DNA from 3 places in the Erwinia sp. E_sp_B01_1 genome. Region 3 is predicted to be linked to each of the others. Evidence: predicted binding sites of a transcription regulator. Region 3 holds the regulator's gene; each other region holds the start of a gene.

Region 1 (3,282 bases), 2.3 Mb from region 3:
GACAGGTAGGTGTCCTGCAGGAACTTGAAGTTGTCCGGCAGTTTCAGATCTTCGGTAGAGCGGGAACCTTTGCCGACCACTTTCGCCACTGCCGCCGTCAGCAGATAGCCAATGGTGCAGAAGTGGCCCAGCGCGACGTCGTCAGAATCTGTGATACGGCGCACCACGGGCTGCGCCAGCGCGGGCATCACTACCGCCATGATGCCGCCAAAGATGCCGCCGGTAAGGATCAGAGGTAAGCCTGTCAGCCCCGCTTTGTAGCCAATCACCGCACCAATGGTCGCCATCCATAACAGCGCCTGACCGGTGAGGAAGATGTATTTAAACGGTGTCAGACGCGCGATGATGATGTTGACGATAAAGATCACCAACAGGGTCAACGCCACTTCTGAACCCAGCTCGCGGTTCGCTAACCCGGCAATGGCGGCCACATCGGTGATGTATCCTTTCATGCCAAAGCCGTGGGTAAAAATGGTGTTAAGGAAGGTGAGGGCGCCAACGATGATGTTGATGCCGGCCATCATAATCAAGAAGCCCAGCAGGGTCTTAAAGGTGCCTTCCACCACCTTTCCTGTGGATTTTTTTGCAGCAGCAGACCAATCAGGGCAATAAAGGCGATCAGGATAGAGGCCTGTCCTAATAAGTCTTTTACCAGGAAGTTGAAAACACTATTCATGATGAGCAACCTTCATGTTTCGTTCTTTCATAAACGCCACGATTTTCTCTTCAATTTCGGCCTTATCGGTCAGCCTGTTGAGAATAATCACCCTTTTAATCTGTTCCGGGCTGGCATCCGCATTTAATACATCCGCAAAGGATTTTTGCGTTAAAATCATGTCTGACTTAAAGGCGTTGGCTTCAGAAATTGTGGTGTGATCGATATCTGCTTCGATTTCCAGCTTCTTTAATACTGATTTAGCCGTCATTTCAATTGCGAAGCTTGAACCCAGACCACATCCACAGACACATAATATTTTCAGCATGGTTATTTCCTCACAGAATATGCAATTGTTTAGCGAGTTTGTAATGGTGCCCTTCGGTATCAACCAGGCGTTTTTTCATGCTTATTAAATCAATCGGGATCGGTTTATTGCTGCCATTAATAATAATGGCTTTATTACGCATGCCCGATTGAATACAACGTGCAACTTCACTGGCCATAATGGTGCCCTGATAAATTTCTTCACAGGTGGGTTCACCATTACGCAGGCCATAACCCATAATCGTTTTACGAATACGCACGCCGATTAAAGGTTCAATTTGTTTAATCAGGGTGTCAATTGCGCCCTGGAAGCCCGGTGAATATTCACGGGTGTAACCTTCTGAACACAGGATCACCACGCTGTTCTGTTCAGCCAGACGCTGTGTGATACGCGCCGCCAGCTCCTGCGGGGCTATCTGGCACTCCGGTATCAGGGCGAAATCAGCATTGGATTTAATCGCCGATTGCAGCGTCAGCTCACCACAATACCCACCGAGTAATTCCACCATAAAAACCCGGCCCGTTAATGCGCGTCCGGTATTTCTTATTTTCGCCACTTCTTTCAGAACTTGTTCGCAGGCGGTAGAAAACCCGATGGTATAATCACTGCCGTAAACATCGTTATCTATCGTCATGCCGACGCCAAAACAATTCACGCCAAATTCGCTGAGCGTATGTAAAAATTGCAGTGAACCGTCGCCGCCCGCCATGATCAAGACATCAATGCGCAGCGCTTTTAGATTTTTGACAATAACTTCATATTCCGGGCGGATTAATTTTCTCGTTGTCCTTCCGGATTGCATGATCGGAATAGAGGCAACGGCATAATCCACCAGGTCGCGCTGTGCTATCTCCTGATGATTATTTTCCATTAAACCCGGAATGCCCCCGTTAAACAGAATCATGGTGGATTGCGTTAAACGCGAAACCTGATAAATGAAATTATTAATGCCGGTAACATCACCACCGCTAATTGCTATTCCAATTCTCATTGTGACAACCCTTTAAGCTGTGCGTCTGACTACCATTCTTCCGGCGATGGGATTTTTGAGTTGCAACGGATGTCACACTTTTATGACGAATTTAATGAGCAGGATCGTTGACAAGGGGGGCGGCAGGGTTATTTATGTGAAGTGAATCACATTAGATGATCAAGGAATTTACAGGGATTATTATTAAATTCATGGGGTTATATTTAATTTTCACCCAGAATGCATTCTGCAATTGTCTCCTGTTCAGCACCTGACTTCTTTAGCTCTATTTTGTGATTCCCCGCGCATTTTTATCGGTACGCCACGGGTTCCCGCAAAAAATAAAGGGGTAATTTTATAAACGGTTATTTTACCGGCAGGGCCAGAGAATAATTAACTCCAGGTTTTCCTGTGCCAGCTAATTGGGTAGTCCGCCCGCTCGGAAGCGTTTTATAACTGCTGTACCAGCGTTTTTAATTGCGTTATCAGCAGTTCCCGCCCGGGGGTTTCACTGAACTTTGCCGTGGACTGGCGAATTTTCAATTGCGTGGGTAAGAGTTCCAGCAGCGGTTTTTCAGGTCGTTCCGTCATCTCAATCAGGGCTGATACCGCCTGCCTGCCCAACAGATCAAAATCCTGGGCCACGGTGGTCAGCGCGGGCTGAAAATACTGGCTGTCTGGCGTGTCGTCATAACCAATCACCGAGACTGTCTCCGGTACCTTTCTGTTGAGCTGATTCAGAGCGCTCAGTACGCCTAACGCCATTTGATCGTTGGCTACCAGCACCGCACTGATTTCAGGATTGGCACGGAACAGCTCAAGGGTTTTTTCCCAACCCTGATGCGCACTCCAGTCACCATGTGCAACAGGGACATGGGTGATGTTGAAATGCAGCAGGGCCTCACGCCAGCTCTGTAATCTCAGCCGTGCTGAAATAGCGTTCTCAGGCCCGGCGAGCAAAGCAAAATGACGGTGGCCCAGCGCAAATAAGTGCGAAACGCTTAACCGGGTGCCATCGCGATGATCAAAGCCCAGATGAGAGACGCGGCTTTCTGGTGGTACATCAAGAAACAGGCAGTGAATATCCGCATTATCCGCCACCAGTTGCTCCGCAACCTCTGCCTCCACTGGCATACTCACGATCACGCTGCCCACGCGTTGCGCACGAAACTCGTTGAGTGCCGCCTGCAGGGTGTCTTTATCTGACGCCTGCAGCATGGCGATAGTGACCTGAAACCCTACCGCTGCGGCATGGCTTTTCACCGCAGAGGCAATCTGCGAAGGCGCATGAAACTGGAGCGAAGCGGTGATCAGGCCCAGCGCAGGCAG
Region 2 (3,282 bases), 1.7 Mb from region 3:
GGCGCATCGGTCCCCAGATTCAGATCGGTAATGAGCCCCTGCAGGCGTTGATTCGCAAAGGGGGTGCGGCGACCGTTAAACCAGTCCAGCACCACCGGCAAATGATCCAGTTGCGGATCTTCTGCCCAGGCTTTGGTCAGATCGTTGAGCAGGGTTTTCTGGATGGCGGCTAATTCAGGCTGCCGATCCGGGTAGCGCTTCGCCGCCTGTTCAAGCGGCCAGCTCAGCAAACGGCTGAACCAGGCATACATATCACCAAAAGCGGACTGGCCAGCTTCAAGTCCAGCCATCCCCGGCATCACGCTGCCGTTGACCTGGCCGCAAATCCCTTTGATAGCGCGATCGCCAACCCGATCCCGATCGGCAATCAGGATGTCGCAGGTTGAAGTGCCAATCACTTTGACCAGGGTATAGGGTTTTGCTCCGGCACCCACCGCGCCCATATGGCAGTCGAACGCTCCGCCAGAGAGGATCACCGTTTCAGGCAGGCCCAGACGACCGGCCCATTCAGCGGTGATCGTGCCAACCGGCAAATCGGCGGTCCAGGTTTCGCTGAACAGCGGCGTGTCCAGATGCTGAGTCAGCAGGGGATCCAGCGCATTGAGGAATTCGCTGGTAGGTAAACCCTGCCATTCCGGATGCCACAAAGATTTATGCCCGGCGGCGCAGCGACCACGACGGATAGCTTCCGGCGCGGTTGTGCCGCTCAACAGCGCAGGCACCCAATCGCAAAGCTCAATCCAGGAAACAGCGGCTTCACGCACCGCCCGATCTTCCCGGCTGACGTGCAGAATTTTCGCCCAGAACCATTCAGAAGAGTAAATGCCGCCAATAAAGCGTGAGTAATCTTCAAACTGGCCACTGTGGCACAGCGTGGTGATCTCTTCGGCTTCCTTTATGGCGGTGTGATCCTTCCACAATACAAACATCGCATTGGGGTTTTCGGCAAACTCTGGCCGCAGCGCCAGGACGTTACCGTCGCGATCGATTGGGGCAGGGGTTGAGCCGGTAGAATCCACACCAATTCCCACCACGTTCAGGCGCTGTTCAGGGGAAAGTTTTGTGACAACGTCACGAATGGCCTGTTCAAAGGCGTCGATATAGTCCTGTGGATGATGACGAAACTGGTTGATGCGGCTCTGGCAGTAAAGCCCGGCTTGCCACCGGGAGTAAGCCACAACCTGTGAATGCAATTCCGTTCCGCTGGCGCAGTCTACTGCCAGTGCGCGAACCGAATCGCTGCCAAAATCCAGACCTATTGTAATGGCACCCAACTGCATTCTCTTCTCTCCAGACGGTATGTAAGAACCTGTCTGAATAGCCTATGAAGGCTGGCGTCCGGGAGTTAGGTAAAGGACGCTGCAAATATGCACTTTTCTGTCATGGATGAGTGTTATGTGACAGAGCTCAAATGTTACATGAAGGTTAATCTGGCTGAATCTATGGACAGAATCACTGTAATCACAGGGTGTGATATGGCTCTCCCTTTCCGGGCTAAGTTCCCGTTAAAACTAGCGTTCATCGGTTCAGGCCTCACCGCCTTTCCCGAAATACTTGCCGATTTAAGCCCTTAACCAGGCATCACACTGACTGATACCGTTTACATCACACCGCCTGAAAGCGGGTACTGAGCCGGAGAGCCTCATGCACAAAATACCCTACGCGTTGGCCGCCATTGGCCTTGCAGCCGTTATGTCACAATCAGCTATGGCCGAAACCATGAAGCTGGGTTTTCTGGTTAAACAACCGGAAGAACCCTGGTTCCAGACAGAGTGGAAGTTCGCCGACAAAGCTGGCAAAGAGATGGGCTTTGAAGTCATCAAAATCGCCGTGCCGGATGGTGAAAAAACCCTTAACGCCATCGACAGCCTGGCGGCAAGCGGGGCCAAAGGTTTCGTTATCTGTACCCCGGATCCCAAACTGGGTTCAGCCATCGTGGCCAAGGCCCGCAGCTACGATCTGAAAGTGATTGCCGTTGACGATCAGTTTGTCACTGCCAAAGGCAAACCGATGGATACCGTGCCGCTGGTGATGATGGCCGCTACCAAAATTGGCGAACGTCAGGGGCAGGAACTGTTTAAAGAGATGAAAAAGCGCGGCTGGGAAGCGAAAGACACCGGCGTGATGGCTATCACGGCTGACGAACTTGATACCGCCCGTCGCCGCACTTCTGGTTCAATGGACGCGCTGAAAGCGGCTGGATTCCCTGCGGCGCAAATCTATAAAGTGCCTACCAAATCCAACGATATTCCTGGCGCGTTTGATGCCGGTAACTCCCTGCTGGTACAGCATCCCGGCGTGAAGCACTGGCTGATCCTGGGCATGAACGACAACACCGTGCTGGGCGGCGTTCGCGCTACCGAAGGTCAGGGCTTTAAAGCGCCTGACGTGATTGGCATCGGCATCAACGGTGTGGATGCGGTGAATGAACTGTCGAAAGGCCAGGCAACCGGCTTCTACGGTTCCCTGCTGCCAAGCCCGGACGTGCATGGCTATAAGAGCATCCAGATGCTTTACAACTGGGTGACTAAAGATGCCGAACCGGCGAAGTTCACTGAAGTTACCGACGTGGTACTGATTACCCGCGACAACTTCAAAACAGAACTGGCGAAAAAAGGCCTGATGTAACCAGCCCGTGGGGGACGGTGCTCAGTGCCGCCCCCCTGCGATGTACGGCAACCTGGCAGGAGAGAATATGAGCACGCAACCCGCTTACCTGAGCTTTCATGGCATCAGCAAAACCTTCCCCGGCGTGAAAGCGTTGCAGGATATCAGCTTCGAATGTGGCGCAGGCCAGATCCATGCGCTGATGGGCGAGAACGGCGCCGGTAAATCCACACTGTTGAAGATCCTCAGCGGCAGTTACCAGCCCTCCAGTGGCGAAATCCGCCTCAGGGGAGAGCCCGTCAGCTTTATCCATACCACCGATGCGCTGGATGCGGGTGTCGCCATTATTTACCAGGAACTTCATCTGGTGCCGGAAATGTCAGTAGCGGAGAACATCTATCTCGGCCAGCTACCTCAGCGTGCCGGATTCGTTAACCGTAAACTGCTGCGCTATGAAGCCGGGGAGCAACTGAAAAATCTGGGCATGAATATCGATCCGGATACGCCATTAAAATCGCTCTCTCTGGGGCAGTGGCAGATGGTCGAGATCGCCAAAGCGCTGGCGCGGAATGCCAAGGTCATCGCTTTCGATGAGCCAACCAGTTCGCTTTCCGCGCGTGAGATTGAACACCTGTTCCGGGTGATCCGCCAGCTGCGTGAACAGGGGCGGGTAGT
Region 3 (3,282 bases):
TAGAGGATATCGTCGGCCAGTTCACGCAGCCTGGCAGCTATAGTCTGAGCATTCCAGCGAATGACCGCTTCAGCATGGCTCTGCTCAACCAGTTTTTGCACCTCCTCCGGCTGATGCAGACTGACTGAGATATGTTCCTGCAAATCCAGCGCCACCTGAAATGCCCGGGTTAGCCGTTTATGATGGTTATAACGGGTAGCTGACAGCATGTGCATTTGCTGATAGCAGGTGGTGATCAGGTCGACAGCTTTCTGCTGTCGTATCAGCAGCGGAGGCAGGGCCTTTTCAGGATCGGTAAGCCGGGTCAGCAGGGTATATTTGGCTTCGCAATAGCCCGCCAGCTCCCGGTAGAGCAGGCTGAGAGTTTCGCGCATCGGCTGCTCTTTCCACAGCCAGAACCAGAACCAGTTAAAGACTCCGTACCAGATTGTGCCCAAAATATAGAGCATCGGCGGTTCCCAGACGGGCATACGTCCGGCCAGACTCAGCGTAAAAATTGCAGCAATCAGCGAGCCTGGCAGCAAACGCCCATGCAGCGGGCTTAGCTCCCCGGTAATGCCCAGCAGCATCGCCATCGTAAAGAGAATAACCGGCAGGGGAACGGCATGGCCGCCAAGGTACTGGATCAGGAAGCTGCTGAAGGCAAACAGGCTTCCGCCGACAATCAGGCGTTTGAAAAAACGTTTATGAGGCGTATCGAGACCAGCAATATTGCAACAGGCAGGCACTAAGGAAAAGAGTAAACCTCTCTGCAAATCGCCCAGCAGCCATCCTGTAGCCACGGGTAAACAGAGCACCAGCGTCTGGCGCAGTGCGTAATTAACTTCTGGGTGATAAATGATTCGACGCCACATCACTCCGTACCAAATAAAACGGCGCAACAGTAACTGTTGCGCCGTGGATCAGAGCCGATTAGCGAGTGCCGTAGACAACGATCGTTTTACCGTGTGCCGAGATCAGGTTTTGATCTTCCAGCATTTTCAGAATACGCCCTACCGTTTCACGTGAGCAGCCAACGATCTGCCCAATTTCCTGGCGGGTGATTTTGATCTGCATGCCGTCCGGATGCGTCATGGCGTCGGGTTGCTTCGCCAGGTTCAGCAGGGTTTGCGCGATGCGACCTGTCACATCGAGGAAAGCTAAATTGCCCACTTTCTCAGAAGTCACCTGCAGACGACGCGCCATCTGTGAAGAGAGACGCATCAGAATGTCAGGGTTAACCTGAATCAGCTGACGGAATTTTTTGTAGGAGATCTCAGCCACTTCACAGGCTGTCTTCGCACGTACCCACGCGCTGCGTTCCTGACCCTCTTCGAACAGGCCAAGCTCGCCAATGAAGTCACCCTGATTGAGGTAAGAGAGGATCATCTCTTTGCCTTCTTCATCCTTGATAAGTACCGCTACTGCGCCTTTGACGATGTAGTAGAGCGTTTCCGCCTTTTCACCCTGATGAATCAGCGTGCTTTTGGAGGGATACTTATGAATATGGCAATGTGACAGGAACCATTCAAGTGTCGGGTCTGTTTGCGGTTTGCCGAGAACCATTCGCTGTTATCCTCTGTTGTAATCGTGCCTAAATACAGGGGCAGAGTTCCCTGCCAGGCGTTGAAATAGTCAAGCGTTTCCCATCAGGAAATTTATTCGGGCCTCTGTCAAAAGCCTGGCTCGTTATGTCGTCCCGTTTCGTCATGCATGTAGAGTACTGACGAATATATTACAGCTTTGTTTGTAGCACAGCTTTCAATGGGTGTCTTCTGTTGTCTCGCTTCAGCATAGTGCGAAAACTGCCGCATTGCCGTTTTTCAGGGTAAAGCGTAATCTGAGGTTAACTGAATGAATTAGAGGAACTTGTTATGCAGGCTCGGGTAAAGTGGGTAGAAGGGTTAACGTTTTTGGGAGAATCCTCATCGGGACATCAGGTGTTGATGGATGGGAATTCAGGCGATAAGGCACCAAGCCCGATGGAAATGGTGCTGATGGCCGCGGGCGGATGCAGCGCAATAGATGTGGTTTCCATCCTGCAGAAGGGCCGTCATAACGTCAGGGATTGCGAGGTTAAGCTAACTTCAGAGCGCCGTGAGGAAGCACCCCGCCTGTTTACCCATATCAATATGCACTTTATTGTCAGCGGTGCAGCGCTGGCTGATAAGGCCGTAGCGCGTGCTGTGGATCTCTCCGCTGAGAAATATTGCTCTGTTGCGCTGATGTTAGGAAAGGGCGTGGAGATCACCCACAGTTATGAAGTGATTGAATAACAGGATAAGTCACTGCATCACCGTTTTGCTGCTGCCCCGCACTGTCGGGGCATCACTCAATTTTTTCCCCTGGATCAGCCGTTTCACCAGCGGCCCCATGATCAATTCCATCGCCAGCCCCATTTTTCCACCCGGCACCACTAATGTATTGATGTGGGAGATAAAAGACCCCTGTAGCATCGACAACAGGTAGGGGAAATCAATATCCTCCAGCGCCTGGAAGTGGATCACTACAAAGCTCTCATCCAGCGAGGGAATGGCTCGCGCAGCGAAGGGGTTAGAGGTATCTACAGTGGGGACGCGCTGGAAGTTGATGTGTGTGCGCGAGAACTGTGGGGTGATGAAATTAATGTAATCTTCCATAGAGCGCACTACCGAATCCATTACCGCCTCGCGGGAGTGCCCCCGTTCACTGGTGTCGCGCACTAATTTCTGGATCCACTCCAGGTTAACGATGGGGACCACGCCGACCAGCAGGTCAACATGCTGTGAAACGTTATCGGTAGGCGTCACGACACCGCCGTGCAGGCCTTCATAAAACAAAACGTCGGTAGGTTCAGGCAGGGGTTGCCACGGCGTAAAGGTGCCCGGAACCTGGTTCCACGGCACAGCTTCATCATAAGTGTGAAGGTATTTACGCGATTTGCCGCTGCCGCTACGGCCATATTCAGCAAAGGTGTGTTCCAGTAGCGCGAAGTCATTGGCTTCGGGACCGAAATAGCTGATATGCCGGCCCATATCGCGCGCCTTACGGATGGCCATGTCCATCTCAGGACGGGTGTAGCGATGAAAGCTGTCACCTTCGACTTCTGCAGCATGCAGATTCAGCTGCTGGAAAATTTTTCTGAAAGCCAGGCTGGTGGTAGTGGTTCCCGCTCCGCTGGAACCGGTCACCGCGATGACCGGATGTTTGGCTGACATGGCATACCTCCCTGAAAAAAATCACATCGATCCAGCATTGGTACCATGTTTAACGCACAGGTGTCATCTCTGTGCATTAAACCGCCTTGTTAACCGGTCACCTGGC

What was found. The regulator CRP, encoded in region 3, controls carbon source genes, mostly activating them, when cyclic AMP is high. The targets are predictions, from matches to a motif close to ATGTGANNNNNNTCACAT.
Region 1: a site for CRP is predicted at 2,109-2,126, ahead of VRC33_RS13850 (6-phosphofructokinase). Genes of this name have one in related genera too.
Region 2: a site for CRP is predicted at 1,396-1,413, ahead of VRC33_RS10105 (arabinose ABC transporter substrate-binding protein). Genes of this name have one in related genera too.

The regions. Positions count from the first base shown of each region.
Region 1 covers NZ_CP142208.1:2,925,058-2,928,339, reverse strand. The annotation lists partial or broken gene VRC33_RS13860 (PTS sugar transporter subunit IIC) at 1-676, opposite strand, end outside; gene VRC33_RS13855 (PTS sugar transporter subunit IIB) at 669-983, opposite strand; gene VRC33_RS13850 (6-phosphofructokinase) at 994-1,974, opposite strand; gene VRC33_RS13845 (LacI family DNA-binding transcriptional regulator) at 2,404-3,282, opposite strand, start outside.
Region 2 covers NZ_CP142208.1:2,092,928-2,096,209, forward strand. The annotation lists gene VRC33_RS10100 (ribulokinase) at 1-1,280, opposite strand, end outside; gene VRC33_RS10105 (arabinose ABC transporter substrate-binding protein) at 1,645-2,628, shown strand; gene araG (L-arabinose ABC transporter ATP-binding protein AraG) at 2,696-3,282, shown strand, end outside.
Region 3 covers NZ_CP142208.1:409,739-413,020, forward strand. The annotation lists gene VRC33_RS01795 (YccS/YhfK family putative transporter) at 1-854, opposite strand, end outside; gene crp (cAMP-activated global transcriptional regulator CRP) at 913-1,545, opposite strand; gene VRC33_RS01805 (OsmC family protein) at 1,854-2,255, shown strand; gene VRC33_RS01810 (phosphoribulokinase) at 2,265-3,176, opposite strand; gene VRC33_RS01815 (YheU family protein) at 3,266-3,282, opposite strand, start outside.